DNA from 2 places in the Thermanaerovibrio acidaminovorans DSM 6589 genome. Region 1 is predicted to be linked to the other one. Evidence: riboswitches for the same ligand, from Rfam matches in the RefSeq annotation. Region 1 holds a riboswitch; the other holds the start of a gene.
The links. Region 1 has a riboswitch for thiamine pyrophosphate ahead of thiT (energy-coupled thiamine transporter ThiT). Riboswitches for the same ligand answer to the same signal wherever they lie in the genome.
Positions count from the first base shown of each region.

Region 1 (15,429 bases):
CCAGTGGGACCCCAGGGCCACCGCAAGGCCCAGCACCAGTATGAACCAGATACGAACGGAGGAGCGGAAGGAACGGAGGAAACGCATGACATGAAACCTCCCTCAAAGTGGAATTTGAGTTTGAGATGATGCTATCATATGCGGGCGATCCGCCGCAAAGCATTTACGTCCCATGGATCCCAAAGAACCTGTCCCTTAAGGAGGTAAAGCCCGGATGTCCACCTTCAGAAGCCATGCGGCCGCCCTGGCGGCGCTGGTGACGCTCCTGAGCCTGGTCTACTTCTACAACCTGGGCGGATGGGGCCTCATCGAGCCCGACGAGGGCCGGTACAGCGAGATCCCCCGGGAGATGATCGCCTCCGGCGACTGGGTGACCCCCAGACTAAACGGGGTCAAGTACTTCGAGAAGCCCGTCATGTACTACTGGATGGTGGCCTCCTCCCTCAAGGCCTTCGGCCCGTCGGAGCTGTCCGCCCGGATCCCCTGCGCCGCCTCCGCCCTCCTGGGGGCCATGGGCACCTACGCCATGGGGGCCAGCTACGGTCCCTCCGCCGCCTTCCTGGGGGCCTTCATCACCGGCACCGGCTTCCTATGGTTCGCCCTGGCCCACATAACCCTCACCGACATGGCGCTGGGGGCCTTCATGACCCTCTCCATGGTGCTAATCTTCAAGGGCCTCACCGGATCAAGACCCGCCCTATGGCTGGGCTACGCCGCCATGGGGCTGTCGGTGCTCACCAAGGGGCTCATAGGCATCGTCCTCCCCGGGCTGGTCTTCCTCACCTGGATAGCCCTCACCCGGCGGTGGCGCCTGATCCTCAAGGGCATCTCCCCGGTGGGGATCCTAGCCTTCCTGGGGGTGGCGGGCCCCTGGTTCTACCGGGTCATCAAGGCCAACCCGGACTTCGCATGGTTCTTCTTCGTCCACGAACACCTGCTCAGGTACTCCACCATGGTCTCCAACCGCTACCAGCCCTGGTGGTTCTTCCTGGCCATCCTCCCGGTGGCGCTACTCCCCTGGACCGGCACGGTCCTTCAGGGGGTCGTATCCGCCCTGGGGGAGCTCAGGTACCTGAGATCCGACGTGTCGAGCCGCATCAGGGACCACGAGACCCCATCGGAGGCGGAGGAGGCCCTGTTCATGCTCCTGTGGGCGGCGGTGATCCTGGCCTTCTTCTCCGCCTCCAGGTCCAAGCTGATCCCCTACATGGTGCCCGCCATGCCCCCCCTGGGGCTCCTGGGGGGCATCTTCCTGGACCGGGGGCTGTACGGCCGCCGATACGGCGCCGTGTCTCTGGGCTTCGGCATCACCGCGGTCCTGATGGTCCTCCTGGGGGCGGCCCTGATTGTGTACCCCTCCTACCAGGACCGGTTCGACCCCCAAGCACTAAGACAACTGGGGGCGGTGGTGGGGTCCGTCACCATCGCCTGCGGCGTGATCCCCCTGGGGGTGGCCCTCATGAGGCGGAGCCCGGTGGCCATAGGGTGCGTGGCGGCCATCGTATTCCTCCTGGCCATGAAGCAGGTGTTCCCCCTGGTGGCCCAGGCCAGGTCCCCAAAGGCGCTGGCCTCCATGGCCCAACCCCTGGTTACCCCCGATAGCCGGGTGATCATCTACAAGGACTACGACCAGGCAATCCCCTTCTACCTGAACCGGACCGTCACCCTGGTCCAGGAGGGGGGCGACTACGGGGAGCTCACCTTCGGCTACCGGGCCGAGAGGCCCAGCTGGTTCACGGACCCCAAGGGGCTCCAGGAGATGTGGCAGGCGGAGGCCTGCGTTATGATCCTCCGGCCGGAACATCTACAGGAGATCCAACAACTGGGATTAAAATACCAGGTGGCAGGCCAGGATCCCGCCTACTACGGGAAAATGATATTGGTCAACCGTTGATACGATCACGAGAGGAGATCACAGCCAGATGAGAGAAAGCTTCCTTCCCTTCTCCCGCCCCTCCATAGGGGAGGAGGAGGTGAGCGCCGTCCGGGAGGTCCTGCTGTCCGGGTGGATCACCACCGGCCCGGTCACCCAGAGGTTTGAGGAGGAGTTCGCCCGGCTGGTGGGGGCCGCCCACGGGGTGTCGGTCTCGTCCGCCACCGCGGGTCTTCAGATCGCCCTGATGGCCCTGGGGGTGGGCCCCGGCGACCAGGTGATAACCACCCCCATGACCTTCGCCGCCACGGTGAACGCCATAATCTACACCGGAGCTACCCCGGTTCTGGTGGACGTGGAGGGGGACACCCTCAACATGGACCCGTCGAAGATCGAGGGAGCCATCACGGATCGCACCCGGGCCATAATGCCGGTCCACTTCGCCGGGCTCCCGGTGGACCTGGACCCCATCCGGGAGATCGCATCCCGGCACCGGCTTCACCTGGTGGAGGACTGCGCCCACGCCATAGGCTCCGCCTACAAGGGGCGCCCCATCGGCTCCTCCCCCAGCCCGCTGGGGGTCTTCAGCTTCCACCCCGCCAAAAACATGACCACCGCCGAGGGGGGAATTATCGTCACCGATCGGGAGGACCTGGCGGACGCGTGCCGGGTGATGCGCCAGCACGGCATGTCCAAGGGGGCCTGGAAGAGGTTCGCCCAATCGGGCAGGCCGGACTACGAGATCGTCTCCCCGGGGATCAAGGCCAACCTGACGGACCTCCAGTCCGCCATAGGGCTGGAGCAGCTCAAGAAGCTGAGCCACTTCCAGGAGAGGCGCTCCCAGATAGCCCAGATATACGACTCGGAGCTCCGGGGACTCAAGGGCCTCATCACCCCCGGCACCCCCCGGTACCCCCACGTGCACGGGCACCACCTCTACTGGGTGATGCTCAAGACCGAGGAGCTTGGCATGTCCCGGGAGGAGGTCATGGCCCGGCTCAAGGAGATGAACATAGGCACTGGGGTCCACTACAAGGCGGTGCACCACCACGTGAGGTACCGGGAGTTCGGCTGGAGCGACCAGGACCTGCCCAACGCCTCCTACGCCTCCAGCCGGGTCATGTCCATCCCCCTCTTCCCGGAGATGACCCGGGAGGACGCCATGGACGTGGTTAGGGCCCTGTGGGAGGTATGCCGATGATCGACGTCTCCATCGTCATACCGGTCTACAACGAGGAGGAGTCCCTCCCGGACCTCTTCGGGCGGCTCTTCCCGGTGGTGGAGGCCCTAGATAGGCCCGCGGAGGTGATATTCGTCAACGATGGCAGCTCCGACGGGTCCCTAAGGATGTTGCTGGAGGAGGCCCGCCGGAAGGACTACGTGCGGGTGGTAGACTTCAACGGCAACTTCGGCCAGCACATGGCCATAATGGCCGGGTTCTCCATGGCCAGGGGGGACAAGATAATAACCTTGGACGCGGACCTGCAGAACCCGCCGGAGGAGATACCCCGCATCGTGGCGGAGATGGACCGGGGACACGACATGGTGGGCACCTACCGGGCCATGCGAAAGGACCCGGCAATAACCCGCAAGATACCCTCAAAGCTGGTTAACTGGGTAACCAACCGGATAACGGGGCTCAACATAAGGGACTACGGCTGCATGCTCCGGGGCTACGACCGGCGGATCGTGGACCTGATAAACATGTGCAAAGAGACCACCACGTTCCTGCCCGCCCTGGGGAAGCGGTTCGCCCAGAACCCGGTGGAGATACCGGTCTCCCACGAGGAGCGGCACAAGGGGACCTCCAAGTACGGCCTCTACCAGCTGATCCGGCTGAACTTCGACCTGATGACCGGCTTCTCCATGGTGCCCCTCCAGGCGGTCACCATAACGGGCCTTCTGGTCTCCGTCGGCAGCCTGGTCTTCGCCCTCTACCTCCTGATCCGGCGCCTCCTGGTGGGATCCGAGGCGGAGGGGCTCTTCACCCTGATGGCCATAAACTTCTTCCTCATGGGGATCCTGCTCTTCGGCGTGGGGATAGCGGGGGAGTACGTGGGGCGCATATACCTGGAGGTCCGGCAACGCCCCAGGTACCTCATAAGGGCGGTCTACCCGGAGGATCCGAAGCCATGAGGCCCAGGGTGGCGGTCTGCGCCTACAGCCAGGTGGGGACCCGGTGCCTGGAGTCCCTGCTGGAGCTGGGGGCCAACGTGGTCGCCCTCTTCACCCACCAGGACAACCCGTCGGAGAACCTGTGGTTCAGGACACCGGACCGGGTGGCGGAGCGGCACCGCATACCGGTAATAAGGGACAGCCTCCGCTCCCCGGAGGGGGCCATGGCCCTTCGGGAACTGAAGCCGGATCTCCTGCTCTCCTTCTACTACCGGGACATGATCCCCGGGGAGCTGCTGGAGATCCCCCCTCTAGGGGCCTTCAACGTGCACGGGTCGCTACTGCCTCGCTACCGGGGGCGGGTGTCGGTCCACTGGGCCATGATCATGGGGGAGATGAGGACCGGCGCCACCCTTCACGTTATGACCCCCCGGCCGGACGACGGACCGGTGGTGGACCGGGAGGAGGTGCCGATCCACCTGCACGACACATCCCGGGACGTGATGGAGCGACTGGCGGAGGCGGCCCACCGGTTGATACGGCGGGCCTACCCCACCCTGGAGGACGGGAGCTACCGGGCTGTGCCCCAGGACCAGGGGGCAGCCTCCTACTTCGGCGGCCGGCGCCCGGAGGACGGGCTGATCCAGTGGGACCGGGAGGACTCCCTGGGAGCCTATCACATGGTCAGGGCCCTCACCAGGCCCTACCCGGGGGCCTTCTCCACCCTGGCCGACGGGCGAAGGCTGACGATCTGGAGGGCCCATCCCCTGCCGGAGAAGGCGGTCCCGAGGGCGGAGCCGGGAACCTTGATGGAGGACCCGGAGGGGTACGTGCTGGTCAGGTGCATGGCGGGAGCCCTGAGGATCCTGGAGGCGGAGCTGGACGGGCGGTGCGGGCATCCCCTGGACCTGGGACTTGGAGATATGAGGGGTCAGCTGCTGGGCTGACGGCCCAGCGGGACCGTCAACGAACACGAGGAACGGAAAGGATCTGATGCGTTTGAAGAAGGTGCTTATACTGGGGGCCAACGGCTTCATCGGGAGCCACCTGTGCGAGAAGATACTGGAGCACACCGACTGGGAGATATGTGCCCTGGACGTGGGGTCCCACAACCTGTCGGGGGTGCTTGAGAGCCCCCGGGTGGAGTTCGTGGAGTCCCCCATGGGCTCCGCCTGGGACTGGATAAGGGACAGGGCCCGGGAGGCCTTCGCGGTTGTGCCCCTGGCGGGCATCGCCAGGCCCGCCATGTACATCGAGGACCCCCTCTACACCTATGAGCTGGACTTCGAGGAGAACCTCAAGGTGGTCCGGATATGCGCGGAGCTGAGGCAGTGGGTCATCTTCCCCTCCACCTCGGAGGTCTACGGCATGTGCCCCGACCGGGAGCTGAAGGAGGACGAGAGCAACCTGGTGCTAGGCCCCATCCGCAACGTCCGGTGGATATACAGCTGCAGCAAGCAGATGATGGACCGGGTCATATGGGCCATGGGGATCTCCAAGGGGCTCCCCTTCACACTCTTCCGGCCCTTCAACTGGATAGGTCCCCGGCAGGACGACCCAAGGACGCCTAAAGGCAACCGGCTGGTCCCCCAGATGCTGGGCAACATAATAAGGCGGGAACCCATAAGGCTGGTTAACGGGGGACATCAGCGGAGGAGCTTCACCGACATCGAGGAGGGGGTCATGGGGATCCTGAGCATCCTCAGGAACCCGGATGCGGCGGTGGGGGAGATCTTCAACCTGGGGAACCCGAGGAACAACCACTCGGTCCGGGAGGTGGCCCTGGCGCTGGTGAGGGCCGCTTCCCGAATCCCCGGCTACGAGTACGCCTTGGAGATCCCCCTGGTGGAGGTCTCCGGGGAGGAACACTACGGCAAGGGATACGAGGACGTCCAGGACCGGCTACCCAGCGTGGATAAGGCGGCGTCAAAGCTGGGATGGGTGCCCAAGGCCACCCTGGACGAGATCCTGGACAGGACCGTCCGATACTACCTGTAGGAGGTGGGCCCATGAAGATCCTGGCCTTGAAGGTGGACGTGGACACCCTCAGGGGGCATCGGGAGGGGGTGCTGAACCTGCTGAACCTCTTCGATCGCCTGTCTCTGAAGGCCAGCTTCTTCTTCAGCATGGGGCCCGACAACTCGGGCAAGGCCATAGTCCGCATCTTCCGCAAGGGGTTCCTGGGGAAGATGCTGCGCACCAAGGCCCCGTCCACCTACGGGTTCAAGACCCTGTTCTACGGGACCCTGATCAAGGCCCCCATGATAGCCCAGTCGTTCCCGGGGCTCCTGAAGGAGACGGCGCGCCGAGGACACGACTTCGGCATCCACGCCTGGGACCACGTGAAGTGGCAGGACCGGATCCACAAGCTCCCGGTGACCACCATCGAGGCGGACCTGCGGCGGGCCTTCGATCTTTTCTACCAGTACACGGGACATCAGCCCCGGAGCTTCGCCGCCCCGGGCTGGCAGGTGAGCCAGGACGCCCTGCTGGTGCTGGACTCCATGAGGCTCCGGTACACCAGCAACACCCGGGGGCTCTTCCCGTACGTTCCCCGCTGGGGCCGGAAGGCCTTCTCCACCCTGGAGATCCCCACCACCCTGCCCACCATGGACGAGCTCCTGGGACGGCGGGGACTGAAGGGGGAGGAGATGGCCCGGCACCTGGCTTCGTTGCTCAAGGAGGGGCTCAACGTGTTCACCCTCCACGCGGAGATGGAGGGGCTGTCCCAGATCGGGGTCTTCGAGTCCTTCCTCCGGTCCGCCATGGACCAGGGGGCCAAGTGCGTTCCCCTGTCCTTCGTGGCGGACCAGATACCCCGGGACGAGCTGCCCAGGTGCGAGATCGGGATTGGCACCGTGGAGGGCCGGGCGGGGACATTGGCGGTCCAGGCTACGGAGGCCTGAGACCCAGGGCAATTTAAACAGGAGGTAACGATCCCACATGAGGATATCCGTCATAGGAACCGGCTACGTCGGTCTGGTGACCGGCGCCTGCCTTGCGGGCTTCGGCAACCGGGTGGTGTGCGTGGACGTGGACCAGGAGAAGGTCCGGATGCTGAACCAGGACCGGGTGCCCTTCTACGAGCCAGGGCTCGAGGATATCATACGGAACAACCGGACCGCCGGCAGGCTTGGCTTCACCTGTAGCCTGGAGGAGGGGATCCGGGGGGCGTCGGTCTGCTTCATAACCGTGGGGACCCCGTCAGACGTGGACGGCAGCGCGGACCTCCAGTACGTGCTGGCGGTGGCCCGGCAGATAGGGGCCCACATGGAGGAGCCCCTGGTGGTGGTCACCAAGTCCACCGTGCCGGTGGGCACCGCGGACAAGGTGAGGGCCGCCATCCGGGAGGAGCTGGAAGCCAGGGGGGTCCAGATACCCTTCACCGTGGCGTCCAACCCGGAGTTCCTCAGGGAGGGGGCGGCTGTGTCGGACTTCATGTGCCCCGACCGGGTGGTGATAGGCACCGACGACCCCGCCACGGAGGAGACATTGAAGGAGCTCTACTCTTTCCTTCCGCCGGAGAAGGTGCTATGCATGGACATCCGGTCGTCGGAGATGACCAAGTACGCCGCCAACGCCATGCTGGCCACCAAGATATCCTTCATGAACGAGATGGCCCGGATCTGTGAGCTGGTGGGGGCAGACGTGGAGAAGGTCAGACTTGGGATAGGCTCCGACTCCCGGATAGGCTACGCCTTCATATCCCCCGGTTGCGGCTACGGGGGCTCCTGCTTCCCCAAGGACGTGAGGGCCCTGAGGCACACCGCCCTGAGGCACGGCTACTCCCCCCGGATATTGCAGGCGGTGGAGGACGTGAACGAGTCCCAGAAGCACGTGATCTTCCAGAAGATCCTTCGCCACTTCGGCCAGGACATATCGGGGCTCACCTTCGCCATATGGGGCCTGTCCTTCAAACCCAACACGTCGGACATGAGGGAGGCGTCGTCGGTGACCCTGATCCAGGACCTCCTGGGGGCCGGGGCCCGGGTGAGGCTCCACGACCCCAAGGCCATGGATGAGGCCCGCCACATCCTGGAGGGTCGTAGCGGGGTAACCTTCGTGGAGGACCAGTACGAGGCCATCAAGGGAGCCCAGGGGCTGGCGCTGGTGACCGAGTGGGACGTGTACAAGCAGCCGGACTTCCAGCGGATCCGGGAGGAGATGGAGAGCCCGGTGATATTCGACGGCCGGAACCAGTACTCCCCCCAGGAGATGCGCCGCCTGGGCTTCACGTATTACGCCATAGGACGACCCAACAAGGGCTAGGGCCTGGCATCCAGGCGGCCAGGGGCCATCCGCAATATCACCCTTGACCTGAGGCTAAAAAAAATTTAAACTTGCAACGCATCGGGGGAGCCGAAGGGCTGAGAGGGGAAGGCCATCCTTCCCGACCCCTTGAACCTGATCCGGGTAACGCCGACGAAGGGAAGGTGCGGGATTCAATACGCCGTCCCCGATGCGGGGGCGGCGATTTCATTTTTCACCAAAGGGGAGTGATTCGGTTGGATAACACAAGGGTTAGGATGCTGACCGAGGGGGCGGTGGCGGCGGCCCTGTCGCTGGCGTTGTCGTTCCTCAAGGTCTTTCAGATGCCCCAGGGGGGCTCCATAACCCTGGAGATGGTGCCCCTGCTAGCCTTCGCCGCCATGAGGGGCGTGAGGGCCGGGGCCATGTGCGGCGCCACTTCGGGGCTGCTGCAGATGATGCTCAACGGCTACGTGGTGAACCCCGTCCAGGCGGTGCTGGACTACCCCCTTGCCTTCGGCCTCCTGGCCCTCGGGGGCCTACAGACCCGGGACCTCAAGGGTACCGCCTTGGCCATGATCCTGGCGGGGCTGGCCAGGCTGACCTGCCACGTGCTGTCCGGGGTCATCTTCTTCGCCTCCTTCGCACCGGAGGGGAGCAACGTGTGGGTCTACTCCATCACCTACAACGCCACGTTCCTTGTCCCCTCCCTGGCCATATCGATGCTCATCGCCCTGCCCCTGGTGAGGCGCTTAAAGGGACGGATATAGGACCTACGCGAAGAGGGGGCCCCAGGGGCCCCCTCCAAAATCCTCCAAACTCAGAGGCTCAGATCTTGCCCTCCGCCTCCACCGACTCCTTCTTGACCAGCCACCGGCCCCAGTCGAGCCCCACGGGACCGCTCAGGACGTAGGTGAAGCACAACACCACAGGGGCCCGCTCCTTGAGAACCACCGAGACCACCCCCAGGGTCACCAGGAGGGCGGTGGCCCTGAGGCGGTTGAGGTCGCCCCGGTGGACCTTCTTCAGGTTACCGTAGGGGACTCTGGAGACCATGAGGCCCCCCAAGACCGCCATGAGGGCCGAGGCGGCCCACCAGGGAATGTATATGCCCCCCATCACGAAGGAGACCAGGGTCAGCCCCGCGGCCGGTATGGGGAGCCCCTGAAAGGGACCCACCACGTGGGTCACGTTGAACCGGGCAAGCCTCAGAACCCCGCAGAGGGTGAAGAAGGCCCCGGAGAGGGCCCCTATCAGCCCCCCCTCCAGACCCACGTAGGCGCTGTAGGTCATGAAGGCGGGCACCGCCCCGAAACTGAGCGCGTCCGCCAGGCTGTCCAGCTCCACACCGAAGTCGCTACTACCCCCCAGCATCCTGGCCACCCGGCCGTCCATGTAGTCGAAGATAACCGCCACCCCCACCAGCCACGCGGCGGGCAGGAAACGGTCGTAGTAGCACAGCGCCAGCGCCAGGAAGCCGCACAGCACGCTGCCGCTGGTTATCATGTTGGGCACTATCTTCCTGAAGGGCAGGTCCCGCTTGAAACGTCTTCTCAACTCTTCACCACTCCCACCGGGGTCTCTCCGGCCCTCACCCTCTGCCCCAGACTCACCACCGGCTCCACCGAGGCAGGAAGGTAAAGGTCCACCTTGCTCCCCAACTTGATCATACCATACCGCTCCCCCCGGGCGAACCTGGAGCCCACCGGGGCCCAGGCCACGATGCGCCGGGCAAGCAGCCCCGCTATCTGGACCAGCATGGCGTCCCCGTGGGGGGTCCTTATCCCCACGTAGAGCCGCTCGTTGTTCTCCGACGCCTTGGGCTCGAAGGCCAGCCACTTGCGGCCCGGCACGTAGCGGAGGTGGAACACCTCCCCCTGGAAGGGCATCCGGTTCACGTGCACGTCCAGGGGGCTCATGAAGATCCCCACCTTGCAGCACCGGCCCACCACCGGGTCATCTATCGGCTGGATCTCCACCACCTTGCCGTCCGCTGGGCTGACCCAGACGGAGGGATCCTCCGGGGGGCGTCTCTCCGGGTCCCGGTAGAACCAGAAGAGGAACCCCAACGGCAACGCGAGCGCCAGGGAGACGGGCCTGGAGATGAACCAGGCGCCGGCCATCATGAACAGCACCGCCCCTATGGACGGAAGTCCGTGCCGGTTTATCATTCCCCTTCCTCCATGGAGCAGCGGATCACCGTCACGTCCGCCACCTGATCCCCCTCGTCTAGCCTCACAAGGGTGAGCCCCATGGCGGAACGGCTAAGGGAGGACACGTCCCGGGCGGAGAAGCGTACCACCCGGCCCCTGGAGGTGATCACCATTATCTCGTCGTCGTCCGCCACGCCCCAGGCACCCACCAGGTGGCCAGTTCGCTCCCCAAGCCTCATGGCCCGGACCCCCATGCCGCCCCGGTGATGGACCGTGAACTCCTCATACCGGGTCCTCTTGCCCATCCCCAGCTGGCTTATGAACAGCACCTGCCGGCCGGGCATTATCACGTCGCAGCCCACCACCAGGTCGTCCGGGTCCAGCTTGATCCCCCGGACCCCCTTGGCGGCCCTGCCCTGGGGACGGAACTCGGTCTCGCTCACCCGCAGGGTCTGCCCCTTGGCGGTGGTGAGCAGCAACTGGTCCTCCCCGCCGGTGAACCGCACCCGGGCTATGGTATCGTCCTCCTCAAGCCCCAGGATCCGGCGACCCGCCCGGGTTATGCCCTCCAGCTCCCCCACCGGCAGCCGCTTGGCCAGCCCCATCTTGGTAACCAGGAAAACGAACCGGGCCCCTTCCAATGCGCTGTCCCGGAAGGTGACAACCGACTCCCCCTCGTCCAGGGAGATGAAGGTGCTAACGTGCTTGCCCCGGCCGCTCTTTGGCTCCGGTATGGCTAGACACTTGAGGGAGAAGACCCTGCCCCGGTCGGTGAACAGGTACAGGCTCCGGTGGGTGGTGGTCACCGCCACCAGGGAGACCTCGTCCTCCCCCTTCACCGCCGCCCCCTTAACCCCCTTGCCTCCCCGGGCCTGGCAGCGGTAGTCCTGGAGTGGCATCCGGCGGATGAACCCGTCCCGGGTCATGGCCACCACCACCTCGGTCTCGGGGATCAGGTCCTCGTACGACACGTCGTCCACCGAGTCCTCGATGACGGTCCGCCGCTCGTCCCCGTAGGCGCGCTTCACCTCCAACAGCTCCTCCCGGACCACCGAGTCCAGCTCGGCGGGATCCCCCAGGATGAGCCGGTAGCGGGCTATCTGGGCCATGAGCTCCGCCAGCTCCTCCTGGAGCTTGTGCTTCTCCAGGCTGGTGAGCCGCTGGAGCCTCATGTCCAGTATGGCCTGGGCCTGGGCCTCAGTGAAGCCCAACTCCTCCACCAGCCTGCCCTTGGCCACCAATGGGTCCTCCGAGGACCTTATGAGGGCGATCACCATGTCTATCATGTCCAGGGCCTTCACGAGCCCCTCCAGTATGTGGGCCCGCTCCTCCGCCTTCCGGAGCCGATACTGGGTCCTCCGACGGACCACCATCCGCCGGTGGTCGATGAATATCTGAAGGAGCCCCTTCAGGTTCAGCTCCACCGGACGGCCGTCCACCAGGGCCAGGTTTATCACCCCGAAGGTGGTCTGCAGCTGGGTCCTGGAGTAGAGCTGCCTCAGCACCAGATGGGGGTCGCTGTCCCGGTGGAGCTCCAGCACCAGCCGGATCCCCTCCCGGTTGGACTCGTCCCTGACGTCGGTTATTCCGTCCAGCTGCCCCGCCTGGACCCCCTTAACTATGGTCTCGATCAGGTTGGACTTGTTGACCATGTAGGGGATCTGGGTTATCACGATGGCCTTCTTGCCCCTCTTGGCGTCCTCGATCTCCGCGCATCCCCGGACCACTATCTTGCCCCGGCCGGTGGTGTAGGCGTCGATTATCCCGTCCCGGCCCATGATGACCCCCCCGGTGGGGAAGTCGGGGCCGGGCACGTGGGTCATCAGCTCCCCCACCTCCACGTCCGGGTTGTCCAGCAGGGTGCAACAGGCGTCCACCACCTCCCGGAGGTTGTGGGGGGGCATGTTGGTGGCCATGCCAACCGCTATGCCGGTGCTACCGTTCACCAGCAGGTTCGGTATCCGGCTGGGCAGCACCGCGGGCTCCTCCAGGGACTCGTCGAAGTTGGGGAGCCAGTCCACCGTGTCCTCGTCTATGTCCGCCAACATCTCCTCCCCCAGGGAGTGGAGCCGGGCCTCGGTGTACCTCATGGCCGCAGGGGGATCCCCATCGATGGAGCCGAAGTTGCCCTGCCCGTCCACCAGGGGGTACCGCATGCTGAAGTCCTGGCTCATGCGGACCATGGTCTCGTATATGGCCGCGTCCCCGTGGGGGTGGTACTTACCCATGGTCTCCCCCACCACCCGGGCGGACTTCTTGAAGGGCTGGCTGTGCCTAAGCCCCAGCTCCCTCATGGCGTAGAGGATCCGCCGCTGGACCGGCTTCAGACCATCCCGGGCGTCCGGAAGGGCCCGGCCCACGATGACGCTCATGGCGTAGTCGATGTAGCTGTGCTTTATCTCCTCCTCCAGGGGAAGGGGGATCACCTTCTGGAAGAGATCGGAGCTACCGTTACCCTTTTCCATCCAATCGTGCCTCCGACGAAAAGAAATGAACCGCCCTGCCGGAGCTGCCTGTCCCGGCGGGCGCCCCTAGCATTCTACCATTTAAGTCCTGATGAAACAGCGGGCTCACCAGCGGTCCCGGTGAACCACCCCTTCATCTATTCCCCTATGGGGCTCCTTCTCCTCGTCTGGATGCCCTATGGCGGCTATGCCCATTATGGCGATGTGGTCCGGCACGGAGAGGATCATCCTCATGGCCGCCTCCCTCTCCGGGGAGTGCTTGACCCCCAGCCACACGGACCCCAGCCCAAGGGCGGTGGCCCCCAGAAGGATGTTCTGCATGGCGGCGGAGCAGTCCTCCTCCCAGTACCTGGCGGCGTAGTCGTTCTTCGTGGGATCCCCGCAGACCACGATGGCCAGCTGGGCCTGGAAGAGCATCTTGCCGTAGGGGTGAGCGTCCGCCATCCGGTCCAGCACCTGCCGGTCGGTGACCACGATGAAGTGCCAGGGCCTGGAGTTGGCGGCGCTGGGGGCCGCGCAGGCGCACTGCAACAGGAGGCTGATAACCTCCTCCCCCACCTCCCCGGGCCTGAAGCGCCTTATGCTCCTCCTAGAAAGTATGGTTCGGATCATATCGTTCACGTCAATCATCCTCCCTGTCGGACGAAGCGGGCTCCACCACCCGGCCGGTTATTGGGGACGAGAGCACCACCGAAGTGGTGGTCTGACCGTAGAAGCCCATCTGGTTGACAACCTCCTCCAGGTGACCCACCGAGGACACCACCACCTTCAGGATGATCCCGTCAGTGCCGGTCACGTGGTGGCACTCCAACACCTCCGGGATCCTCTCAGCGATCTGGTCCGCCTCGTGGATCCGGCTGGCGGGGATGGCTATCCTTATGAATGCGGTGATGGGGAAGCCCAGCTTCTCGTAGCTCACCACCGCCTTGTAGCCCTTTATTATCCCCGCGTTCTCCATCCGCCTTATCCGCTCCGCTATGGCAGGGGACGAGAGCCCCACCTTGCGGCCCAGCTCGCTGTAGGATATCCTGGCGTCCTCCTGAAGAGCCCTCAGTATCTTGCGCCCAACCTCGTCAAGGCACTTTTCAACCTGCATCGCACTTCCCCCGCTTCCGTCGTTCCGCAATTTTAGTCCCCCAAAGATCGGGGATATCCCTTAAAATAATACCCTACTTCCCCGTTTTTCCAAACACCTTGCCCCTCCAACTTGGCAACCCGGGAGCGGACCTTGTGCCCATATCATATTGAACCAAAAGAGGTTTATGGTTTACAATGTCCTTACATCCCAAAATTGTAACGAGGAGTGATCGAGATGGCCGCCACCAAGGTCGTAGTAGCGCTGGGGGGCAACGCCCTCCAGGAGGCTGGGACCCCGCCCACCGCGGAGGCCCAGCTGGAAGTGGTGAAGAAGACCGCCACCTACCTGGCGGAGATAAGCAAGAGGGGTTACGAGATGGCGGTTGTGCACGGCAACGGGCCCCAGGTGGGCAGGATCGTCCTGAGCCAGGAGATCGCCGCCCAGGCCAACCCTGAGACCCCCGCCATGCCCTTCGACGTGTGCGGCGCCATGAGCCAGGGCTACATCGGCTACCAGATCCAGCAGGCCCTGAGGGACGCCCTCCGGAACCGGAACCTGAACATCCCGGTGGTGACCCTGGTCACCCAGGTGGTGGTGGACGCCAACGACCCGGCCTTCAAGAACCCCACCAAGCCCATCGGCCCCTTCTACACCGAGGAGGAGGCCAAGAAGCTCATGGCCGAGAAGGGCTACGTGATGAAGGAGGACGCGGGCCGCGGCTGGCGCCGGGTGGTGGCCTCCCCGGAGCCCAAGAAGATCACTGAGATCTCCGCGGTCAAGCGCCTGTGGGACACCACCATAGTGGTCACCGCCGGCGGCGGCGGCATCCCGGTGGTGGAGAACATGGACGGCTCCCTCTCCGGGGTCGCGGCGGTCATCGACAAGGACCTGGCGGCGGAGAAGCTGGCGGAGGAGATCGAGGCGGACATCCTCCTCATCCTCACCGAGGTCGACAAGGTCTGCATAAACTTCAAGAAGCCCAACCAGCAGGAACTCTCCCACATGACCGTGGCGGAGGCCATAAAGTACATGGAAGAGGGCCACTTCGCCCCCGGGAGCATGCTCCCCAAGGTGATGGCGGCGGTAAAGTTCGCCAGGACCTTCCCGGGCAAGAAGGCCATCATCACCTCCCTCTACAAGGCGGTGGACGCCCTGGAGGGCCGGGAGGGCACCGTGGTAACCATGGCCTAAGGCCATACCAGGAAACTCAGCGGGGGGCCCGGAGAGCCGGGCCCCCATCCTTTACCCAATGAACCAGCCCATGAGCCCAACCGACCCGGACCCCATAACCGGCACCTTTGTAAGGCGCCTCAACCGCTTCGTGGCCCTAGTTCAACCGTCGGGATCGGAACCGGTCCAGGCCCACCTCCCAAACCCGGGGCGGCTACTGGAGCTGCTCTTCCCAGGACAGAGGGTCATGCTACTCCCATCCGGGGGATCCAAACCCTACCGCATATACGGCACCTTCAGGTACGGGGACTTCGTCTACCTGGACAC
Region 1 covers NC_013522.1:290,060-305,488, reverse strand. Annotated here, with positions in the region: gene TACI_RS09385 (methyl-accepting chemotaxis protein) at 1-87, opposite strand, end outside; gene TACI_RS01405 (glycosyltransferase family 39 protein) at 215-1,894, shown strand; gene TACI_RS01400 (DegT/DnrJ/EryC1/StrS family aminotransferase) at 1,923-3,074, shown strand; gene TACI_RS01395 (glycosyltransferase) at 3,071-4,009, shown strand; gene TACI_RS01390 (formyltransferase) at 4,006-4,935, shown strand; gene TACI_RS01385 (bifunctional UDP-4-keto-pentose/UDP-xylose synthase) at 4,982-5,986, shown strand; gene TACI_RS01380 (polysaccharide deacetylase family protein) at 5,998-6,894, shown strand; gene TACI_RS01375 (UDP-glucose dehydrogenase family protein) at 6,932-8,257, shown strand; TPP riboswitch at 8,331-8,437, shown strand; gene thiT (energy-coupled thiamine transporter ThiT) at 8,494-9,006, shown strand; gene pssA (CDP-diacylglycerol--serine O-phosphatidyltransferase) at 9,065-9,793, opposite strand; gene TACI_RS01360 (phosphatidylserine decarboxylase) at 9,790-10,407, opposite strand; gene gyrA (DNA gyrase subunit A) at 10,404-12,854, opposite strand; gene TACI_RS01350 (nitroreductase family protein) at 12,960-13,484, opposite strand; gene TACI_RS01345 (Lrp/AsnC family transcriptional regulator) at 13,477-13,950, opposite strand; gene arcC (carbamate kinase) at 14,167-15,123, shown strand; gene sfsA (DNA/RNA nuclease SfsA) at 15,182-15,429, shown strand, end outside.

Region 2 (15,429 bases), 350 kb from region 1:
AGCGGTGGGGTGGTGCTGGAGGCGGAGGAGGGATCCCTGCATCTATCCATCCCGGACCTGATGAGGGGAGAACCTCGGCTTTCGGTGGTTCGGCTGGGGCGGGGCCGGGGGGATCTGGACCTGATGCGATCCCTGATGCCCAGGGGGCCCCGGAAGGAGCGTCCCCCTTTCGACGAGGTGCGGGTGAGGGATCTTGTGCTGACGTCCTCCGGCGAGAGCCTGTCGGTGAATAGCGCCCGGGTCCGCCTTCCCGAGGGAGGGTACCTATTCGCTCTGTCTGGCGGGCTGTCCGGTTTGGAGGTCAACCTCAAGGGGGAGGTTCACAGGGCCCCGTCCGGCGGGGGGGCGTGGCGGTTGGACCTTGCCGCCTCCTTGGGGGATGGAAAGATATCCATCTCCGGGGTGGCGGGGGATCGGATCGACCTGGCCGGGCGGGTCACCTCCCTTTGGATCGATGACCTGCGCAGGGTGCGCCCCTTCCTCCCCGCCTCGGTGTCGCTGCCCAAGGGGATCCAGGGGCGGGTCACCGCCTCCTTCAACCTTAGGGGCTCCGGCGAAGCCCTGGCGGGGGAGGGGGAGGGGAACGTGCGGGACCTCCTGGTGGCGGGCTACCTGGTGGAGGAGGCCAAGGGGGCCTGGTCCACCGATGGCAGGGCGGTCACCTTCCGGGTCACCGCCGGGAGGGTGAACGGGGCCGCTGTCTCCGGGGTGGTGTTGGTCCCCCTGCGGACCGGTGGGGTCTCCCTGGACCTCAAGTTGGAAGGGGTCTCCGCCGATCGCTGGAGGGGCAACCTGCCCTGGCTGGAAGACATACAGGGGGACCGCATCTCCGCGGATGTAAGGCTTGCATTGGGGGCATCCCCGTCTGGAACCGTAAGGGCCATGGCCCAGCAGATGACCGCCGGGGGAGAGGAGCTGGAGGGGCTGGACATCACCGCCAAGGTCTCCCCTAAGGGGGCCGACCTCTCCGGCGCCTGCCTCTGGACCGGAGCCCGGCTGGCCTTTTCCGGCCAGGCCTCCTCGGCGGGGCTATCCCTATCGGGAACCTTCTCCGGGCTGAACCTGGCCCGGCTGGGGGACCGCATGCCGGACGCCAGGGGACTGAAGCCCCGGGGGGGCGTATCGGGACGATTCTACCTCCAGGTGCCCCGGTCCGGCGCCCCGGTGGTGAGGGTCCTCCCCTCCGGGGGCGCCGTGACCCTGGAGGGTTCCAGGGGGACCATGACCCTAGGCGGGCTGGGGGGCGAGCTGGTCATCTCCCGCGGGGGGGTGTCCCTCCGCTCCCTTTCGTTCCTCTACCGGGGGGGCAGGTTCACCTTGGACGGATCGGTACCCTCCGGCGACGGGGGAGTCAGCATCAAGGGCCGGGTGACTGCCCTTCCCGCCTCCGCCCTGGCTGAGGGGGCCAGGGGCTCCCTGTCCGGCACCTTCTCCGCCACGGGCCCCGTCTCATCCCCCTCCATCGAGTTCTCCCTCTCCTCTCATGAGCTCTCCACCGGTTCGGTCTCCATCGGAGGCTTCTCCGCCTCCGGGGTCCTCAGAGAGGGGAGGCTGGGGAACCTGGTTGTTAAGGGTAATTTCATGGGTATCCCCCTGTCCATGTCCGGCGGTGGGTCTCTGGATGACCTTACCCTTTCGGGATCCCTGGTGGACGTGTCGGTGGTGCCGCTGCTTTCCGCCGCCAAGGCGGAGGTGCCCATCTCCGGCCGGGTCAGCGGAAAGCTTTCGGCCCGACTCAGGCCCGGGGGTTCGTCCCTCTCCATCGGGGTATCCGGCGGCAGGTTGGAGGCCTACGGCCTGCCCCTGACGGGCCTATCTGGAACGGTGGCCTCCGACGGGGCCTACTGGCGGGTCACCAACCTATCGGGTTCCATCCTGGGGGGGCGGGTGTCCGCCGGTGGTGCTGGGGGCCCCAAGGGGGCGGACCTCACGGTGGCCCTAGTGGACCTCAACCTGGAGGCCCCCGGCTCCCCCCTCAAGGGGCTGGCCTCCGGACGTTTCCATGGGGAGGCCAAGGTTTCGGGCCCCATGGGTGCCGCCACCGTTTCCCTGGCAGGGAATGTCAAGGGGGCCAGGATGGGGGGCATAAGCCTGGGGGACCTGTCGGTGGCAGTCCAGGGCAGTGGGGGGGACCTTAATGTGTCGTCCATAAGGGGTCAGGTGGGGGAAGGGGTCCTGGAGGCCACCGGAAACATCTCCCTTAGGGGGGGATCCCCCAGGGTGAGACTATCGATCCAGGGGAAGGGGCTGGATGTTTCCAAGGCCCTCTCCATGCTCCGCTTTGGGGGGGTGCCCCTTTCCGGACGGGGGGACGTGGAGGCCCAGGTTGCCTACCGGGACGGGCTGATGGTCAAGGGGGCGGTGACCTTCTCCCCCCTGGTGGTTCGGGGGCTGAGGATGGACCGGCTGAGGCTTCCCTTCATTTATGGAGATGGTTATCTGACGGTTGAGTCCGGGTCCGGCTCCGCCTACGGCGGCACGGTGGAGATCCAGTTTTCCCGGGAAATGAAGAGCACCCGTTATGGGGGCAACCTGACCGTCAAGGGCTTCCAGCTGGGCTCCGCCTGGGGGGACATGTTCCCGGACGTGAAGTTCAAGGGGGACGGCAGTGGAGACCTGGCCCTCTCCCTCCAGGGGGACCTCAACAGGACAAGCACCAGGAGGGGCAGGGGGAAGCTGTCCCTGCGGGACGGCAAGTTCAGCGGCTTCGACCCCTCGGTGGCCTCCGCCATGGGGGCCGACTCGGTCAAGTACCGGGACCTTTCGGTGTCCTACGAGCTGGATGGGGTGGACCTGGTGATCCTCCCCGGGAGCCGCATATCCTCCCCGCCGGGGGACAAGCTCTATCGCTACATGATGTTCGATGGAACGGTTAGGGGGAATGGCGAGCTTAACATCAGCTGCTACGGGAACCTGAACTCCCGGGGTCTGAACGCCCTCTCGGGGGTAATCGGCGGCATAGTCTCCTCCGGTTTGGACACCGGAAGGTTGCTGCGGGGGATCCTGGGAGGGGCGGTTAGCGGCTGGGCCAGCGGCCAGTTCAGGGACGTGTCGTTCAAGGTGGTGGGCGCCGTGGACAAGCCCACGGTTAGCTCCCTTAAGGTCTACTCCCCCTCCAGGCCCACCGAGCAGGGGCCCGCGGGTGGAGGGGCCGGCAAGGACGAGAGGCGGTTCGACCTGAAGATAGAGGTCCCCTCCGGCGGCGGAGGGGACCAGGTGGGGGGGCAACTTCAGGAGCAGATCCTGGATAACCTGTTCAACCTGCTGACTCCCCAGGGGACCAACGGCAACTAGACCTCTTGGAGGTGCTCCCTTAGCACCTCCAAGAGGCGGCTGGAGTCCACGTTCCCCCCGGAGGCCACGATCCCCACCTTAAGGCCCCGGGGATCCAGCTTGCCCTCCAGCAGGGCCGCCACCCCAACAGCGCCGGAACCCTCGACCACCTGGTGATGATGGTGTAGCAGGAACGCCATGGCCCTCCCGATGGATTGCTCGGTCACCTCCAAGACCCCCGCCATGCGGGTCTTGGCCAGGCTTAGGAGGCTCTGGGGTATGTAGCCCGCCAGGCCGTCCGCCAGGGTGGGGAGGTACTCCACGTCCCTCACCACCCCGTCCTCCCAGGAGACCACGTAGGGGTTCGATGCCTCCGACTGGACCCCGTAGACCCGGATCCCGGGCCGAAGGTGGCATGCCGCCAGGGCAACCCCGTTCATGAGGCCCCCGCCCCCGGCGGGCACCAGGATCACATCCAGGTCCGGCTGGTCCATCATTAGCTCGATCCCCACCGTGGCGGCCCCGCAGACCACGTGGTGGTCCTCGAAGGCGGATATGAACGTCATGCCCTCCCGCTCCGCCATGGCCAGGGCCTCCGCCTCCGCATCGTCGTAGGAGCCATCCACCACCCGGAGCTCCACCGTATGGCCCCCGATGCCCCTTATGGCCTCCTTCTTTGTCTTAGGACAGGTGGCGGGAACGCATATGGTGGCCTTGATCCCCATCAGGCTTGAGGCCAGAGCAACCCCCTGGGCGTGGTTGCCGCTGGAGGCGGTCACCACCCCCCGTCGCCTCTCCTCCTGCGATAGGCTCTGCATCTTGAAGAGCGCCCCCCGGACCTTGAAGGCCCCGCAGAGCTGCTGGTTCTCCCACTTGATGTAAACCTGGGCCCCGGTCAACCCGCTCAGTGGCCGGGATAACTCCGTGGGGGTGTGCCTCACCTTGTCCTTGAGGAACCGATAGGCGGCCAGTGCGTCCGCCATGGAGGGGTTGATTGGAAGGGTTGACATGTTTTAACTACCTCCTAACATTATTCTTGGAGTAGATGATAGCACATTGGAGAGCGAGGTGTCGGCTTGGAGCGGATTCTGATCCTTGGAGGAGTGAGGAGCGGCAAGAGCCGCCTGGCGGAGGTGCTTACCTCCCGCCACCGTAGGGTCCTGTACTGCGCAACCGCGGAGGCCTTGGACCCGGAGATGGAGGAGCGGGTGAGGCTTCATCGGGAGCGTCGTCCTCCCGACTGGGAGACATGGGAGGGGGCGCCGGAAGAGATCTTCCATGCGGTCTCGTCCTTCCCGGGTGCGGTGCTGGTGGACTGCCTCACCGTGTGGCTTAGCCGTATATGCCTTGCGGATCCGTCCTTCCAGGGGGACCGGTGGCAGGATCTGAAGGAGAGGGCCCTGGAGATGACCCGGCGGCTCTTCTCCCTGGAGGGGCCCAGCCATCTGGTGGTGGTGTCCAACGAGGTGGGGTTCTCCCTGGTGCCCCCCAACCGGATGGGCCGTCGTTTTCAGGAGCTACAGGGAATGGCCAACGCCCTGGGGGCCGCGGCCTGCGATCGGGTGGCGCTGGTGGTGGCGGGTGTCCCCCTCTGGATCAAGGGAGGTGATCCCCATGTGGTTCCTTAGGTACTTGGCCGTCATGTGGAACCTGCTGACCCGGTTGCCCAGGCTTATGGACGGGATCTACCCAGAGGAGTCAACCTCCGGCGCCCTGGCCCTGGCCCCCCTGGTGGGGCTGATCATGGGGTGCATGGTGGGGCTGGTCTCCATCCCCCTCTCCTGGTTCCTTCCCCCCCTGGTTTGGCCCCTCTGGTCCGCGGGGATCTACATATGGTTGGGATGGTCCCTGCACCTGGACGGCTTAGCGGACCTGTGCGATGGGCTGGGGTCCGGCCGTAGGGGAGAGGGGATGAGAGCGGTCATGAAGGACAGCCGGATCGGCGCCTTCGGAGTGATGGGGCTGATCCTAGCACTGGGGTCCTGGGCGGGCTCCTTGGGCTCCTTCCCCTGGTTCAAGCTCCCGGTCACGCTTGGGTTCATGGGCTACCTTGGGAGACTTTCCCTCCTGTCCTGCGCCTGGGCGGGCAGGTATCCCTGGGAGTCGGGGCTTGGGAAGGTCTTCGTGGGGCGTCTTGGGGTGGCCCACCTGGCCCTGGGCGCCACGTGGGGACTTCTGGCCCTTCCGGTGCTGGGCCCGGTGGTGCTGGTTTGCGGCCCGTCTATTGCTGTCCTCTTGGGGGTCGGGTGCGCCCGGTGGATGAACTCCCGTCTGGGGGGGGTCAACGGGGACGTGCTGGGGGCGGTGGAGGTGGCCTGCGAGGCCATAATGGCCCCCCTCCTGGGGGCCCTGTGGCTTCCCATGTGAGCCACCGTGGCTTTTAGGGCCCGGGGGGAGAAGTCCGCCCGGGCCCTAAAAGCCTAGCCCTGGGGACGCTTGAGGGCCGCCAGGAGCGCCGCGGTAAGGGCGGTGCCGGCGGCGATGGATAGGGCGTAGAGCCCCAGGTTCCCCACCGCTCCGGGTATGGGAAGGACGAAGATCCCCCCGTGGGGGGCCCGGAGCGTGCAGTGGAACGCCATGGACATGGCGCCGGTTAGGGCGGAGCCCGCCATTATAGCGGGGATCACCCGGATTGGGTCCCCGGCGGCGAAGGGAATGGCCCCCTCGGTTATGAAGGATATGCCAAGAACTCCCGCCGCCTTGGCGGCCTCCCGTTCCTCGGGGGAGAATTTGCCCGGGGCCAGGAGGCTGGCCAGGGCGATCCCCAGCGGGGGGGTCATCCCCGCCGCCATCACCGCCGCCATGGGCTCGAAGGTGCCGCTGCCCAGTAGCCCCACCGCGAAGGTGTAGGCCGCCTTGTTTATTGGGCCCCCCATGTCGAAGGCCATCATGGCCCCCAGCAGGAGCCCCAGGATGGCCGCGTTGGAGGAGCTCATCCCGCTCAAGGTGGCGGTGGTCCAGTCCATGAGGGCCTTCACCGGGGATCCCACCACGTAGATCATCATGAGCCCGGTAAGAAGGGAGGCTCCCAGGGGTATGATGAGCACCGGCATCAGCCCCTGAAGGTTCCTGGGGAGCTTGACGTTGCTGGATATGAGGAGGGCGCTGTAGCCCCCGATGAACCCGGAGGCGATGCCCCCCAGGAACCCGGCCCCAAGCTGGCTGGCCAGCATGCCGCCGATGAAGCCCGGCGCAAGCCCGGGCCGGTCAGCGATGGAGTAGGCCATGTAGGCGGACAGCACGGGCACCATGAGGGCGAAGGCGGAGCCGCCGCCGACCTTCATCAGCGCCCAGGCCAGGGTCCCTTCCTGCTCGAAGGCCTTTATGCCGAAGGCGAACGACAGGGCTATCGATAGCCCCCCGGCCACCACCAGGGGTATCATGTAGGACACCCCGGTCATCAGGTGCTTGTAGGCCCCCTTGGCCTTGGAGGCCGAGGGGCCGGATGGCTCCGCCGCCTTGGGGGCGTCGGCGCCCCCCTCCACCGGGGCCTCCGCCAGGGCCCGTTCGATGAGGCCCCGGGCGTCCCTTATGGCCTCCGCGGTGGATGTGGTGTAGACCCGCTTGCCCCTGAATCGGTCCCGTTCAACCTTGGTGTCCGCCGCTATTATTACCAGCTCCGCCTGGGAGATGTCCTCTTGGGTTAGCTGGTTCTCTGCCCCCCCGGATCCCCGGGTCTCCACCTTAACCTGGTGCCCCATCCCCTCCGCCGCCAGCTTCAGCGCCTCCGCCGCCATGTAGGTGTGAGCTATGCCGGTGGGACAGGACGTAACCGCCACTATCTTAGCCATCACGTACACCTCCTGTCGCAAGGATGCCCGGGTCTCCCCGGGGATATCAGCCGCTTATCAGCCCTTCCGCCTCGGATATGATCCTCCTCACCTCCTCCGGGTCCTTGGCGCTCAGAAGCCCCTCCCGGACCTCTTGGTGCATCACAAGCCTGGCCAGGCTGGACAGCACCTTAAGGTGGGAGGAGTCGTCCCCCTGGGGGACGGCGATCATGAAGAAGAGCCTGGGCCTGGTCCCGTCCAGGGCCTCCTCCTGGATCTCCTCCCGGGTGCGGCCCATGGCAAGGGCGGGCCTCACCACCGCGCTCGACTTGGCGTGGGGAATGGCCAGCCCGTGCCCCACCGATGTGGTCCCCTGGGCCTCCCTCTGGGCCACGTGGGCGAGGAACTCCTCCACATCGCTCACCGCCCCGTCGGCCCTCAATCCCTCCGCCAGGGTCCTCAACACCCGCTCCTTCTCCCGGACCTCCAGATCCAATATGATCCCGTTGGGTCCCATGAGCTCCCCGATCATCCTTCCACCTCCGATATCCGGATCTTGTCCATGAAATCCCTCACTGCGGAGGGTTCAACCCTTGGCTCCTCTATCCGGGTGATCGCACATAGGGAGAAGGCGCAGGCCAGCCGGGCGGTCTCCCACAGCTCCATGGAGGAGTGGATCCCCAAGGCCATGGCGGCCACCATGGCGTCCCCGGCCCCCACGGTGGTGATCGGCGTCACCTTGGGGGGCCGGACCAACACCGTCCCTTGGGGGGAGGAGAGCACCGCCCCATCCGCCCCCAGGGAGAGGGCCACGAGTCCTATCCCCATCTCCCTGAGGCGCCGGACCCCCTGGAGGATCCCCTCCGGTCCCTCTGGCAGGCGGAGCACCTCGGACAGCTCCGCCAGGTTGGGCTTCACCCCGTGGGGCACCGCCTCCAGCGCCAGCCTCAAAGGCTCCCCGCTTGTGTCAACTATGGTCAAGCGCCCCATACGCTTTGACTCCTCCACCAGCCGGGCCACCGTGTCCTCCGGGCAGCCGGGGGGGAGGCTCCCGGAGATGACCACCACCCGGCACGGGCACCTCTTGAGGTCCCCCATGAGGGCCTCCAGGTGGGACGGATCCCACCGGGGCCCCGGCAGGTTCACGTCCGTCACCGTCATCTCCGCCAGGTCCGAGAGCTTTATGTTCTCCCGGACCCGCCCGGGCAGGGGGGTGAACATGTGTCCCACTCCCCGGGCCTCCATGGCGGACCGGAAGAGCCCCATGTCCTCCTCCCCGATGAGCCCCAGGGCGTAGACCTCCCGGACCCCGTAGTCCCCCAGGAAGGAGGCCACGTTTATCCCCTTGCCCCCCGGGGCCAGGTGCTCCCCCTCCGCCCGGTTAACCTGGCCGGGGCGGAACTTCCGGAGGAACACGGTCCTGTCCTTGGCGGGGTTCAGCGTCACGGTGGCTATAGCCATCTTCCGTCCTCCCCGGCCCTCAGCACCTTCACCACCCGGGAGAGGGCCCTCACCTCCTCATCATCCGCCCCCCAGTCGGTCACCAGGCCGGTCAGCTCCTCCAGGGGAAACATCCGGCAGGCGCTGTCCCGCCCTAGCTTGGAGTGGTCCACCAGCAGGTATCCCCGGGCGGCGGACCGGATCATGAGGGCCTTGGTCCTGGCCTCCTCCGGGTTCGGGGTGCTGGCCCCGAAGGGGGCGCTCACCCCGTTGGCGCCTATGAAGGCCACGTCGAACCGAAGGGCCTCCAGCCCCATGTCCGCCAGGAACCCCACCAGGGACCGGGGGGACTTCCTCATCACACCCCCTATGACCCAGAGCTCCACCACCGGGTCGTTCATGAACACCTGGGCCACGTCCAGCGAGTTGGTGGCCACCGTTATCCGACGCCCCAATAGGCCCCGGGCCAGCTCCATCGTGGTGGTCCCCGCGTCGATCAGGACCCGCTCCCCGTCCTCCACCAGCCCGGCGGAGGCGGTCCCTATGGCCCGCTTCTCCTCCAGGTTCCTGACCCGCTTCTCCTTGAAGGACGGCTCCGCCCCGTAGCCCACCGGCAACGCCCCCCCATGTGTCCGGCGTAGAAGCCCCCGTTCCTCCAGGTGCGCCAGATCCCGCCTCACCGTGGCCTCCGAGGCCCCAACCCGATGGGCTATCTGGGGCACCGAGGATATCCCCTGGCCCACCAGCGCCAGGATCGCCGATCGTCTCTCCTCCGGGAGCATGAGATCCCCCCTTTTTTGATCGAAGTTGATTGGATATGATCAGTTTTGCTTATTTTAGCGGATCTAGCGGGCAGCGCAAGGGGGCGGGCTGAACTTTCGGTCATCCAGACATGGAGACCCGGATCTAGCCCAGGGGCTCCAGAGAGGTCAATGGCATTGATCATCCTTGATCTTTTGGGTAAAGCACGCGGGGCCCCTCGGGGCCCCGCGGTCCTCTATCATGCCCTTTATCCTAGGGTCCTGGACCCTATCCCATGGGGCTATGCGTCTTATTGGAAGAGGCTCGCCTGCCGTGGGGGAGCGGAAAGGAGCTCCTCCAGATGGGATGACTCGAGAAGCCGGGGCCGGTGGCCGTCGCAGGTGACGAAGTGCCTTATCCTGCCCACCCGGAGCCCCAGGGACCCAAGATCCTCGATCCGAAGCCTGCCCCTCCGGCGGGCCTCCAGGATGGCCCTGACCCCCTTGGGACCTATGCCGGGCACCATCAGGATCTCCTCCGCCTCCGCGGAGTTCAGGTCCACCGGGAACCGGTGGACGTTCCTGAGCGCCCAGGAGGCCTTGGGGTCCAGCCGGCGGTCCAGCTGTTGCCGGTCCCCCAGGATCTCCCGGTAGCTCATCCCGTACTGCCTCATCAGGAAGTCCGCCTGGTAGATCCGGACCTCCCGTAGCCTGTCCGGGTCCCTCCGGGGAAGCCTTGGGTCCTCCGACACGGGGACGTAGGACGAGTAGTAGACCCGCCTCAGCCTGAATCGGCGGTATAGGGCGCTGGAGACCTTGAGGACCTCCCGGTCCGGGTCCTCCGTGGCCCCCAGGATCATCTGGGTGGTGTGCCCCCCCTTCAGATGTCCCGAGCTCCCCATCTCCTCCAGGAGGGACGCCACCCTCCCCATGGGGGCCAGGATGGCGCTGCCCTCCTTCTGGGGGGCCAGGGCCCTCAACCCCTCCTCGGAGGGGACCTCCAGGTTCACGCTCACCCGGTCCGCCAGGAGGCACATCTGCCGGATCAGGCCAAACGACGACCCGGGGATCACCTTGGCGTGCACGTAGCCCCCGAATCGATGCTCCCGCCGGATGATCTCAAGCGCCCGGATCATCCTCTCCATGGTCCCGTCCGGGGAGCCCACCACCGCGGAGCTGAGGAAGATCCCCTGCACCAACCCCCTGCGCCACAGGGAGGCGAACAGGTCCGCCAGCTCCCGGGGCTCCATCTGGGCCCGATCCACCGGGGAGCTGGCCCGGTTCACACAGTAGGCACAGTCGTAGCCGCACCGGTTGCTCATGAGCACCTTGAGGACCCGGCAACGGTTGGCCCAGACCACCCCGGGCAGGACACCAAGGGCCCTCTCCCTGAAGGGGGCGCAGGAGGCGTCGAACCGGGCAGAGTCCCCAAGGACCCTCAGCCTTCCCATCAGATCCACCGCCATGCCCCCCTTCTGTAAGCTTTGCGTCAGTATAGCTTACTTTAGGTTGTCGCTCAACCGCCCCCCGACCAGCCCCAGGACTCGGCCATGGCTCAGCCTCACCGCCAGGGCTCCCAGCGCCGCCCCCGGCACGGAGCTGATAGCGAAGGCGGACAGGAGGAACTGGAACGATACGGACCTGCCCATCATGGGCCCCACCAGGGCGGAGGCCAGGTAGGCCCCCACCAGGCAGGTGCCCATCACCTCCCCCAGGGCGGGGACCAGGTGCCCCCTGATCGCCCGGGCTGCCAACCCCGCCAGCAGGGCCCCGGGGATGCTCCCCGGGAGGGCGAAGAGGGTGCCGGTCCCCAGTGATATCCTGATCAGGCTCGTCACCAGGGCGCACCCCGCCCCGTACCAGGGGCCCAAAAAGTAGCCCGCCACCACGTTCAATGCGTGCTGAAAGGGATAGCACTTGGCGGGCCCCACGGGGAACGACAGGGGGGACATGACCACCCCCAGGGCGCAGAGCGCCCCCGCCAACGCAAGCCTCCTAAGCGCCAGGCTCCTATCCTCCAACCGGACCACCTCCATCCTCGATCGTCCTCCTCACCGCCCCGCACAGGTCCCCCATCCGGCCCGGGTCCCGCCGGAACAGGGCACCGCACATGGCGATCCCCGCCACATTGGACCCCCTCAGCCGTTCCAGGTTGTGCTCCCCTATGCCCCCTATGGCAACGCAGGGTATGGACACCCCCCGGGCTATGACGCCTATCCCATGGGGTCCTATCACCACCGTGTCCTCCTTGGTTCCGGACTGGAATGCGGCCCCGCAGCCCAGGTAAGAGGCCCCCGCCGCCTGAAGCTCCAGCCCCCGCTCCAGCGTCCTGGCGGTGCCGCCGATCACGAAGTCCTCCCCGGCAACCCGGCGGGCCGCCTCCACCGGCAGGTCCGAAGCCCCCAGGTGGACCCCCCGGGCCCCGGAGGCCAGGGCCACGTCCAGCCGGTCGTTCACTATGAACAGGACCCCCTCGGAGGCGCACCTCCTGGCCAGCTCCCGGGCCAGACGGTAGGTCCTCCCCCCGTCCCAGCCCTTGCACCGGAGCTGAAGGGCGGTTACCCCGGACCCAATGGCCATCTCCGCCAGAGCGATCAGCTCCCCCTCGTCCCCCAGGGACGAGTCCAGGATCCCGTAGACCTGGAGAGCCTCCCTAAGCCACCGATCATCCATCTGCCCGGATCACCTCCACGTTCTCCCCATCCAGCTCCCCGGTCCTGGCCCGGTGTAGCTGGTCTATGAGGGCCTCCACCAGGCTGCCGGGGCCACAGCAGGCCCCAAGGGCCCTCCGGAGGGCCCCCTTGAAGAGGGCGCAGCCCCACAGGGCGGCGGAGAAGGGGTCCGCCCCCACCCCCAGGGCGCAGGCCATGGCGCTACCCAGGGCGCATCCAAGCCCGGGCACCGGCACCGCCCCTCGAACCTCCCTCCCCCGGAGCCTCACCAGCCCCCAGCTCACCCCTAGGGCCACGTGGTCCTCCTCCCCGGTCATGACCGCGCAACACCGGTGGTCCTCCGCCAGCCTCCGGACCCCAAGGGGCGGTCCCGGCAGGTCCGAGTCCACCCCCCGCTGTCCCTTCCCCTCCCCAAGCAGGGCGGAGATCTCCGCCCCGTTCCCCTTGAGGATCGAGATCCCCCGGGAGAGGATCTCCATAGCCAGGTCCAGGCGCCCAGGGAAGGACCCGACCCCCACCGGATCCAACAGCGCCGGCCGATCCCCCGCCCCGTCCAGAGCCCGCCGGATGGACACGACCCGGTCCTCCGTGGGGGTCCCCAGGTTGAGCAGCAGCGCCTGGGACATCCGGGCCGCCTCCAGGGCCTCCTCCGGATGGGTGGTCATCAGCGCCCTGCCCCCCAGGGCGTAACAGACCCGGGCGCTGAGGGGGCCCGACACCCAGTTGGTGACGTGATAGACCAGAGGGGATAGCCGGGCCACCTCCGATGCCAGGTGGGAGACCCTCAAGCCCCGTCACCCACCCAGGGGGCCGGGGCCCGGTGGTACAGGCACCCGTGCCCTCTCCCGAGCCTGACCCCCGTCTCCATGCCCCTCCTCACGAACTCCCTGCCCCGGGTCACCGCGGTCTTCAGGTCCTCCCCGGCGGCCAGCTCCGCCGCTATGGCGCTGCTCAGCGTGCAGCCCGTTCCGTGGTCGTTGCCCCCCGGGATCCGCCGGTCCTCGAATAGCACCTCCTCGGCGCCGCATATGAGCACGTCGAAGATGTCATCCCCTGGAAGGTGCCCCCCCTTGAGGAGAACCCCCCGGCACCCCGCCTCCAGCAGCCTGTTCGCCGCGTCCAGCATGTCCCCCTTGGTGGCTATGGATCCCGGCGGAAGGCCCAGCAGCCGCTCCGCCTCGGGCAGGTTCGGGGTCACCAATGACGCCAGGGGAAGCAGTCTCTCCCGCATGGCCCGCTCGGCCCCCGAGTCCATCAGGCTGTGCCCGCTCTGGGACACCATCACCGGGTCCAGCACCACCGGCCCCGGGTAGGAGGAGAGCTCCTCCGCCACCGCCTCCATGATCTCCCCGGTGGACAGCATGCCTATCTTCACCGCCCGGACCGGAAAGTCCGAGAGGAGGCACCGGATCTGCTCCCTCACGGACCGGACCGAAAGGTTCTCCACGTGGTACACCCCCATGGAGTTCTGGGCGGTAACCGCGGTAACCGCCGAGACGCCGAAGACGTTAAGCCCCATGAAGGTCTTGAGATCCGCCTGGATCCCCGCCCCACCGCCGGAGTCGCTCCCCGCGATGGTCATGGCAACACCCCTGTACAAATCTCATCCCCCCTCAAAATCGAACCGGCGCCCCGGGGGGCCCCCGGAGCGCCGGTCTAATGCGCGCGCCCGCCGCTTCCCTCCCTACGCCGGCATTACCCGGATCAGGTACTTGGGGTCGAAGGCCACCCTTCCTCTCAGCCCCCCGTGGGGCTCCCCCGGAAACGCATATTAAATTTTCCTCCCGCCCTGGGCGGTCACCCCATACATACACCATCCGGGCCCCGGGGTCAACGGGGCCTTCAGGTGCTATCATCCTCTGGGTCAAGGAGGAGCGGAGGAGATGAGGATGAGACGATGTATCCCCCGGGTCGAGCCCGGGGCCCACATGGACGCGTCGCTGGTGATCCTGGGCGGAGGGCGGGGCACCCGGATGGGGGGCAACAAGCTCTTCCTCTCCGTGGGGGGCCGCTTCCTGTGGGAGGTGATGCTTCAGCGGATGGCCCCCTGGTTCAGGGAGGTGATAATGTCCGTGGGGCCCAGGGACGTGGGGCCCCTTTCGGGGCTGCTTCCCCCCGCCGCACCAGGCGGTGTCCCGATCCGGGTGGCGGTGGACCGGTCCGAGGCGCTGGGGCCCCTGGAGGGGCTAAGATCCGCCCTGGCGGAGGCCCGCTCCGGCTGGGCCTTCGCGGTGGGGTGCGACATGCCCCTGGTCCAGCACGCGGTGGTCCGTAAGATGTGGAGCCTCATGGAGAGCCGGTCCATGGTGATCTGCGCCAGGCTGGGGGGCTTCCTGGAGCCGTTGCACGCCTTCTACTCCACCGGATGCCTTCCCGCGGTGGATGATGCGATCTCCAGGGGGGAGAGGCGCCTCAAGGGCTTCTACCACCAGGTGGAGGTCACCGTGGTGGAGGAGGAGTCCCTCCGGTACCTGCCGTACCGGCGGTCCTTCCTGGGGGTCAACACCCCCAAGGACCTGGCGGACCGGCTGGATCAACTGGGGGCGGCCCCCCCTTGGGTGATAGAATAGGCGGGCTTCAAACCATCGAAGGGAAGGTTCGGTCATGAGGGTCGACCCCGAGAAAGTGGACAGGGTGCTGGTGATAGGGCTTTCGTGCCTGGGGGACATGCTGCTGGCCTCCGGGGCCCTTTGGAACCTCAGGCTCTTCCTCCCCGGGGCCCACTTCAAGATAATGGTGGGCCCCCGGGCGGTGGAGGCGGTGAGGCACGACCCCATGTGGCAGGAGGTGGAGGTCTACCACAGGCAACGGGACTACCCGGGCCTTTGGGGGCGCCTCAATGTCATATCCAGGATCAGGGCCTTCAGACCGGACCTGATAGTGGACCTGAGGTCCGGCCTGAACCCCCTGTTCAGCGGCGCCAGGTACGCCCCCCTCTGGGGGCTTAAGGAGCTGAGGCTTCCCAAGACGGTTCACGAGGCGGAGCGGAACCTCATCTGCATGGCCTCCATCGGGGTTCCGATCCGGACCAGGAACATGCGCTTTCACATCTCCCAGGCGGCGGAGGAGGCGGCGGAGCGTCTGGTGGGGGAGGGGCGGTTCGTGGTGCTGAACCCCGGGGGCAGCTTCCCCCCCAAGCGCTGGCCGGAGGAGAACTTCGCCCGGCTGGCCCTGCACCTGGCCCGGATGGGGCTTAGGGTGGCGGTGACCGGCAAGCTTCCTGACGAGGTGGAGATGGCCCAGCGGATCCTGGACGGGCTCGGCTCCGCGGGGATCGACCTCAGGTCCTGCCCGTCCCTGGAGGTCCTGGGAGCGGTGCTGAGGCGGGCTTCCCTGATGGTCTCCAACGACACCGGGCCGGTGCACCTGGCCAGCGCCGCCGGCACCCCCACGGTGGGGCTCTACTCCCATGGGGACCTGGCCCTCCGGTACGGCCCCTGGTGCACCCCCCACGAGAGCCTGCTCCCCCGGGAGGGGGCCCGGTCCTTCGAGGAGGCCATGGGATCCATCCCGGTGGATGACGCGATCGATGCG
Region 2 covers NC_013522.1:1,789,941-1,805,369, reverse strand. Annotated here, with positions in the region: gene TACI_RS08915 (AsmA family protein) at 1-3,294, shown strand, start outside; gene TACI_RS08910 (threonine ammonia-lyase) at 3,291-4,283, opposite strand; gene TACI_RS08905 (bifunctional adenosylcobinamide kinase/adenosylcobinamide-phosphate guanylyltransferase) at 4,350-4,901, shown strand; gene TACI_RS08900 (adenosylcobinamide-GDP ribazoletransferase) at 4,888-5,640, shown strand; gene TACI_RS08895 (PTS fructose transporter subunit IIC) at 5,694-7,064, opposite strand; gene TACI_RS08890 (PTS sugar transporter subunit IIA) at 7,111-7,575, opposite strand; gene TACI_RS08885 (1-phosphofructokinase family hexose kinase) at 7,572-8,504, opposite strand; gene TACI_RS08880 (DeoR/GlpR family DNA-binding transcription regulator) at 8,495-9,265, opposite strand; gene TACI_RS08875 (putative DNA modification/repair radical SAM protein) at 9,535-10,689, opposite strand; gene thiW (energy coupling factor transporter S component ThiW) at 10,723-11,259, opposite strand; gene thiE (thiamine phosphate synthase) at 11,234-11,896, opposite strand; gene TACI_RS08860 (hydroxyethylthiazole kinase) at 11,889-12,683, opposite strand; gene thiD (bifunctional hydroxymethylpyrimidine kinase/phosphomethylpyrimidine kinase) at 12,680-13,495, opposite strand; TPP riboswitch at 13,560-13,665, opposite strand; gene mobA (molybdenum cofactor guanylyltransferase) at 13,779-14,465, shown strand; gene TACI_RS08845 (glycosyltransferase family 9 protein) at 14,500-15,429, shown strand, end outside.
Region 2: linked by a shared signal. The riboswitch ahead of thiD (bifunctional hydroxymethylpyrimidine kinase/phosphomethylpyrimidine kinase) and the one ahead of thiT (energy-coupled thiamine transporter ThiT) in region 1 are both predicted to bind thiamine pyrophosphate.